One region of the Aeromonas popoffii genome, then DNA from elsewhere that is predicted to be linked to it. Evidence: predicted binding sites of a transcription regulator. Region 1 holds the regulator's gene; the other holds the start of a gene.
What was found. The regulator MetJ, encoded in region 1, represses methionine synthesis genes. The targets are predictions, from matches to a motif close to AGANNTCTAGANNTCT.

Region 1 (3,412 bases):
TTGTCCGCTTCCCAGCCCGCCGTTGCCAGCGCCACCCGTTGGCGCCGTCACGACACCCACTGGGTTATCAGCCTGTTTGGCACCGCCGTTGGCGCCGGCATCCTGTTCCTGCCTATCAATCTGGGTCTGGGCGGGATCTGGCCCCTGGTCATAGTGGCTGTGCTGGCCGGTCCCATGACCTTCCTGGCCCACCGCGGGCTGGCGCGTTTCGTCCTCTCCTCGTCACGCCCCCACGCCGACTTCACCGAGGTGGCCGAGGAGCACTTCGGCAAGATGGCCGGCCGTCTCATCTCGGCGCTCTATTTCCTCTCCATCTTCCCGATCCTGCTCATCTACGGGGTTGGGCTGACCAACACGGTGGAGAGCTTCATGGTCAACCAGCTCGGTATGGCAACCCCGAACCGGGTGATGCTCTCCGGCCTGCTGGTGTTCGCCATGATTGCCGTGATGCTGGCAGGGGAGAAGGCAATGTTGCGGGTGTTTGCCTTCATGGTCTATCCGCTGGCGGCCATTCTGGCGGCACTCTCTTGCTACCTGATCCCCCAGTGGCAGTGGCCGGAAGTGACCGCGTTTGAAGGGGTCAGCTTCCTCAACACCGTCTGGCTGGCGCTGCCGGTCACCGTGTTCGCCTTCAGCCACGCTGCCGCCATCTCCGGCTTTGCCAACGTGCAGCGCCGTGAATATGGCGAGCAGGCCGAAGCCAAGAGCGGCCTGATCCTGCGCAACACCACAGTAATGCTGGTGGGCTTCGTGCTGTTCTTCGTCTTCTCCTGCGTGCTGAGCCTCTCGCCAGCCCAGCTGGCTGAGGCCAAGGCCCAGAACGTCTCTGTGCTCTCTTACCTCGCCAACATCACCGACAACCCGGTGATCGTGACCCTGGGGCCGCTCATCGCCTTTATCGCCATCAGCTCCTCCTTCCTCGGCCACTTCCTCGGTGCCCGCGAAAGCCTCAAAAGCCTGATCGCCAAGCCCACCGGCCTGCCGCAGGCCAAGGCGGACAAGCTGGGCATCGCTCTGATGTTCTTCGCCATCTGGGGCGCCGCCGTGATCAACCCGGGCATTTTGGGACTGATGGAGACCCTCTCCGGCCCGGTCATCGCCATGATCCTGTTCATCATGCCGGTGATTGCGATCTACAAGGTGGAGGCGCTGGCCCGCTTCCGTCACGGCTGGACCAACGGCTTCATCCTGCTGACCGGGTCGCTTGCGGTCTCGGCGCTGATCTTCAGCCTGTTGAAGTAACAGCGAGCTGCGGCAAAAAATGAGAGAGGCGACCCCGGGGTCGCCTCTCTCATTTCATGGGGCCAACGGCATCAGCCCAGCTTGGCGCGGCCCTCCACTCCCTGCTCCGGGATGGCCATCACCACGGCAACTCTCCGGCGTACCCGCTGGGCGATGTTGTGGCTGTGGTTGCAGATGTTGCTTTGGTAGTGGCGCAGGCGCCAGATAGCAATGACGCGGCCCGGGGCCGCGTCATCTTCAAAGAGGGTTTGCTGTTTGGCATAGATCGCAGCTATTACTCTGCGTCGAAATCTTCGATCTCTTTACCCAGCGCTTCCATGATGGCGCGCACCTCAGCGGGAACGCTGTCCGGATGATCCTTGCGCAGATCGTCGTCGCAGGGCAGCGGCTGGCCGGTGAAGGCGTGCAGGAAGGCTTCACAGAGCAGCTCACTGTTGGTCGCATGGCGCAGGTTGTTCACCTGGCGACGGGTGCGCTCGTCGGTCAACACCTTCAACACCTTGAGCGGGATCGAGACGGTAATCTTCTTGACCTGTTCGCTCTTCTTACCGTGTTCCGCATAGGGGCTGACGTAGTCGCCGTTCCACTCTGTACCCATGTTCCACCTGTTCTCGTTTGGCCGTGAGCACGGATTTTAACCCTTAAGGAAATTAATGGCAATCCAACAGCAAAGCCATTTAGACGTCTAGAAGTGTTGACGGCTTTTATGTGCTGACGTAAGGTGGTTCACCATAGGCCAGCAATGGCAGGATAGCCGTGGCAGAGGCAGAGCGGCCACCGCCCAGAGACAGTTCAAGGAGAGAGTGACATGACCCACAAGGCCACCCAGGCGGTACGCACCGGGATTGAGACAGACACACAGCACGGTGCCGTGGTGCCGCCCATCTACCTCTCCAGCAACTACACCTTTGCCGACTTTGGCGAGCCCCGTCAATACGATTATGCCCGATCCGGCAACCCGACCCGCACCAATCTGGCTGACGCACTGGCGGCGCTGGAAGGGGGCGCTGGCGCCGTGGTGACCGGCACCGGCATGGGCGCCGTTCATCTGGTCACCACTGCCCTGCTCAAGGCGGGGGATCTGCTGATCGCCCCCCACGATTGCTACGGCGGTACCTGGCGTTTGTTTGAGTATCTGGCGGCCAAAGGCCACTACCGGGTGCAGTTCGTCGATCAGGGTGATGCAGCCGCGCTGGCCGAGGCGCTGGCGCAGAAGCCGGCGCTGGTGTGGGTGGAGACCCCCTCCAACCCCCTGCTGCGGGTGGTGGATATCGCTGCCATCGCCGCCGCCGCCCATGAAGTGGGTGCCCAGGTGGTGGTGGACAACACCTTCCTCTCGCCGCTGCTGCAACAGCCGCTGGCGTTGGGGGCCGACCTGGTGGTCCACTCCACCACCAAGTACATCAACGGCCACTCCGACGTGGTGGGGGGCGTGGCCATTGCCAAGGAGCAGACACTGGCCGAGTCGCTGGGGTGGTGGGCCAACTGTCTGGGGCTCACCTCCGGGGCGTTTGACTCCTACCTCACCCTGCGCGGTCTGCGCACCCTGGCCCCCAGATTGCGCGCCCATCAGGAGAACACGGATCGCATCCTTGCCTTCTTGCAGCAACAGCCGCTGGTCAAAAAAATCTATCACCCCAGTCTACCGACCCATCCGGGCCACGATATTGCGCGCCGTCAACAGTCCGGTTTCGGCGCCATGCTAAGTTTTGAACTCGATTGCAGCGAGGCCGGATTGCGTACCCTCCTCGCAGCACTCACCCTCTTTTCGGTGGCCGAGTCCCTCGGCGGGGTGGAGAGTCTGGTGGCCCATCCAGCCAGCATGACCCACAGGGCCATGACCCCGGCGGCGCAGCAGGCAGCAGGCATCAGCGCCCAGCTGCTACGGCTGTCGGTTGGCATAGAACACGGTGAAGACCTGGTGGCCGATCTGGCTCAGGCTTTTGAACAGGTGCAGCAGGCAGAGCAGGTAGCGAAGTAATGGAACAGCAGCAAGGAGAGATCGCGGTGGTAACAGTAGCAGGATTGAAGCGGCGCCATGTGCACAAGTTTGGTGGCAGCAGTCTGGCGGATCCGGTCTGCTATCGCCGGGTCGCGGCGATAGTCGAGCAACAGGTCGGCGGGAACGAGCTGATCGTGGTCTCCGCCGCTGGCAAGACCACCAACCGGT
Region 2 (3,412 bases), 1.1 Mb from region 1:
ACGCATAAGCGGTCTGCCCCTTGCCGGATACACGTCATTTTTTCATGCTCTGTCGACGGTAAAGCGTCGGCACTATAAAAGGAACAATCTGATGCAGATGTTGGGAGTGGATATCGGTGGCTCAGGGATCAAGGGATGCCTGGTCGATACCGAAACGGGCGAGCTGATTGGCGAGCGCCATCGTCTGGTGACACCGCAACCGGCCACCCCGGCCGCCGTGGCACATACCCTCAAGGCACTGGTAGAACATTTCCAATGGAAGGGCCCGGTGGGCTGCGGCTTTCCCGCCACCATCCACAACGGCATCGCCAAGAGTGCGGCCAACATCGACAAGCGCTGGGTTGAGACCGATGCCGCTCACCTGTTTGCCGATGTGACCGGCCTGCCCTGCCATGTGCTCAACGATGCCGATGCGGCTGGCTTGGCCGAGATGCGCTTCGGTACCGGCAAGGATCGCAAGGGCGTCATCATACTCGTCACAATCGGCACCGGCATAGGCACAGCCGTGTTCGTCAATGGCCAGCTGCTGCCCAACACCGAGCTGGGCCACCTGATGCTGGAGGGCAAGGTTGCCGAGCACTACTGCTCCGATGCGGTGCGCAAACGCGAGGATCTCTCCTGGGGCCGCTGGGGCAAACGCTTTAACAAATACCTAGCCAGGCTGGAGTTTCTGTTCTCCCCCGACCTCTTCATTCTGGGGGGCGGCAGCTCCTCCAAGCTCGATAAGTTCATCGACAAGATTGAGACCCGGGCCCCCTGGTAGCGGCCGCCAACCTCAATCAGGCCGGTATCATAGGCGCCGCCCTCCATGCGGCCGAACGCACCGCCGAGCAGCAGTAAGGCGGCATCCCCACCTTGGGTCGATCATAGAAAAGGCCCGGCAGATGCTGGGCCTCTCTCATTACACCTGTGTAGCTAGAGGTCGTCGAGCCAATGCCTCCGTGCACCAGCCGGGTCAGGCGGGTCTGCTCGTGCGATGACAGCGCACTCGTCTCTTGCGTCGGACACTCGCGGGCCAGGTGGCCCAGCTCGCCGATGAGTTTCTCCTCCTGACGACACACCTGCTGCACTATGTCCTGAGTCTGGGCATGGCAGGCACCGACCAAGAAAGCAGCGATAAGAACAAAGTGGAATGATTTGTGCCGATCCGGTCGCGATGGCAGCATGACCAGGCAAATCTGAATCGAGACTAATAAAGAAGGATATAAGAACACATTTACCATGTGATATTCGGCAATATGGCTACACTGCCAAATACAATATTGATGTGAACCAGATCACCGTTCGCGTTAGTCGGCAGACGGGAATCCTTAGCACTTTTTTAGACGTCTAAACGTCTAAATCAGCATTGACACAGCCATCCAGACATCTTAGCATCATCCTCCATGATGACAGAGTAACCCAGTGGAACCTCTGCCCAATTCACCCGCCTGTAGCGCCCTGTGCTTTAAGGCTGTTAGCACGGAAGAATCCATGATTAAGTTGAACGGTCTCAACAAAGTCTACGGTAAAGGCAGTGATGCCGTGCACGCCCTGCGTGACGTGAGCCTGCATGTGCCACAAGGCAAAATTTTCGGGGTGATCGGCGCCTCAGGGGCTGGCAAGAGTACCCTCATTCGTTGTGTCAACCTGCTGGAGCGCCCGACAGAGGGCCAGGTCATCGTCGATGGCCAGGACTTGGTCGCCCTGCCGGAGCGGGAGCTGACCCTGGCCCGCCGCCAGATCGGCATGATTTTTCAGCACTTCAACCTGCTCTCCTCCCGTACCGTGTTCGCCAATATCGCGTTCCCGCTGGAACTGGCGGGCTGGAGCAAGGCCCAAATACGGGCCCGGGTTGATGAATTGCTGGCCCTGGTCGGGCTGGAAGCCCGCGCGCATGCCTATCCGTCCGAGCTGTCAGGCGGCCAGAAACAGCGCGTCGCCATCGCCCGCGCCCTGGCACCGGCTCCCAAGGTATTACTGTGTGACGAAGCCACTTCGGCCCTGGATCCGCAGACTACCCGTTCGATCCTGAGCCTGCTCAAGGAGATCAACGTCAAACTGGGGCTCACCATCTTGCTCATCACCCATGAGATGGACGTGGTGAAGGGGATCTGTGATGACGTAGCCATCATCAGCGACGGCAGTCTGATCGAGCAGGGCGAGGTCGCCTGGTTCTTCAGCAATGCCAAGACCCAGCTGGCACGGGACTTCATCCACTCCACCATACATCTGGAGGTGCCGCAGGAGTATCAGGACAGGCTAAGTGCAGAGCGGGTGGCCAACAGTTATCCGCTGGTGAAGCTCGGCTTTACCGGTAGCACAGTCGATACGCCACTGATTTCCGAGGCGAGCCGTCGCTTCAACATCGATATCAGCATACTGAGCGCCGATATCGAGTACGCCGGGGGCGTCAAGTTCGGCTTCCTGCTGGCAGAATTGTTCGGGGATGAGGCCCAGTGCAAGGCGACCCAGCAGTTCCTGATCGACAACCATATTCAGCTGGAGGTAATGGGTTATGTCCGCAGCAATGACTGATCTACTCATCACTGCCCTCAAGGGATGCCAGACGCAGTCCCTGATCACAATCGCATTCAGCTGGAGGTAATGGGTTATGTCCGAAGCAATGATTAATCTGCTGGTCACAGCACTCGGCGATACCCTGCTGATGGTGTTTGCCTCCGCCCTGTTTGGCTGCCTGCTCGGCCTGCCGCTGGGTGTTGCACTGCACGTGACCAAGGCGGGCCAGATCCTGGCCAACCCGGTCCTGAACAAGTTGCTCGGCATCCTGGTCAACATTGGCCGCTCAGTGCCCTTCATCATTCTGCTGGTCGCCATCATTCCGCTGACCCGGCTGATCGTCGGCACCAGCATAGGCACCATAGCCGCCATAGTGCCGCTGACCATAGGTGCCGTGCCCTTCATCGCCCGTCTGGTGGAAGGCGCCCTGATGGAGGTGCCGGACGGCTTGCTGGAAGCGGCCAAGGCCATGGGTGCCAAACCCTTGCAAATCATTACCAAGGTGCTGCTGCCCGAGGCCCTGCCCGGCATCGTTAACAGCGTCACTATTACCCTGGTCACGCTGGTGAACTACTCCGCCATGGCCGGTGCCATCGGCGGCGGTGGTCTGGGTGATGTGGGTATTCGCTACGGCTATCAGCGCTTTGACCCCACCGTCATGCTGGCAACCGTCGTCATTCTGGTTTTACTGGTTCAACTCATCCAGAGCGCAGGTGAGCGCCTGGTCAACACATGTGATCATCGTTAATCGTCGATTGCTGACAGGAGGTTTTTATGAAATTTGGCATTAAATCCGTTGCGGCTGCCCTGCTGGCTGGCCTGGTTCTGGCCGGTTGTGGTCAAAAAGAAGAGAACAAGACCCTGAAAGTGGGTGCCATCGCCGGGGCGGAATCCCAGCTGGTGGAAGCCGCGG

Region 2: the regulator MetJ is predicted to act here: its motif matches at 1,324-1,339, upstream of metN (methionine ABC transporter ATP-binding protein MetN).

The regions. Positions count from the first base shown of each region.
Region 1 is NZ_CP149129.1:4,400,513-4,403,924, reverse strand. Features, by position in the region: gene WJM78_RS20415 (aromatic amino acid transport family protein) at 1-1,242, shown strand, start outside; gene metJ (met regulon transcriptional regulator MetJ) at 1,517-1,840, opposite strand; gene metB (cystathionine gamma-synthase) at 2,051-3,223, shown strand; gene WJM78_RS20400 (bifunctional aspartate kinase/homoserine dehydrogenase II) at 3,223-3,412, shown strand, end outside.
Region 2 is NZ_CP149129.1:634,916-638,327, reverse strand. Features, by position in the region: gene queG (tRNA epoxyqueuosine(34) reductase QueG) at 1-8, shown strand, start outside; partial or broken gene ppgK (polyphosphate--glucose phosphotransferase) at 92-840, shown strand; gene WJM78_RS03030 (hypothetical protein) at 780-1,166, opposite strand; gene metN (methionine ABC transporter ATP-binding protein MetN) at 1,474-2,517, shown strand; gene WJM78_RS03020 (methionine ABC transporter permease) at 2,594-3,247, shown strand; gene metQ (methionine ABC transporter substrate-binding lipoprotein MetQ) at 3,274-3,412, shown strand, end outside.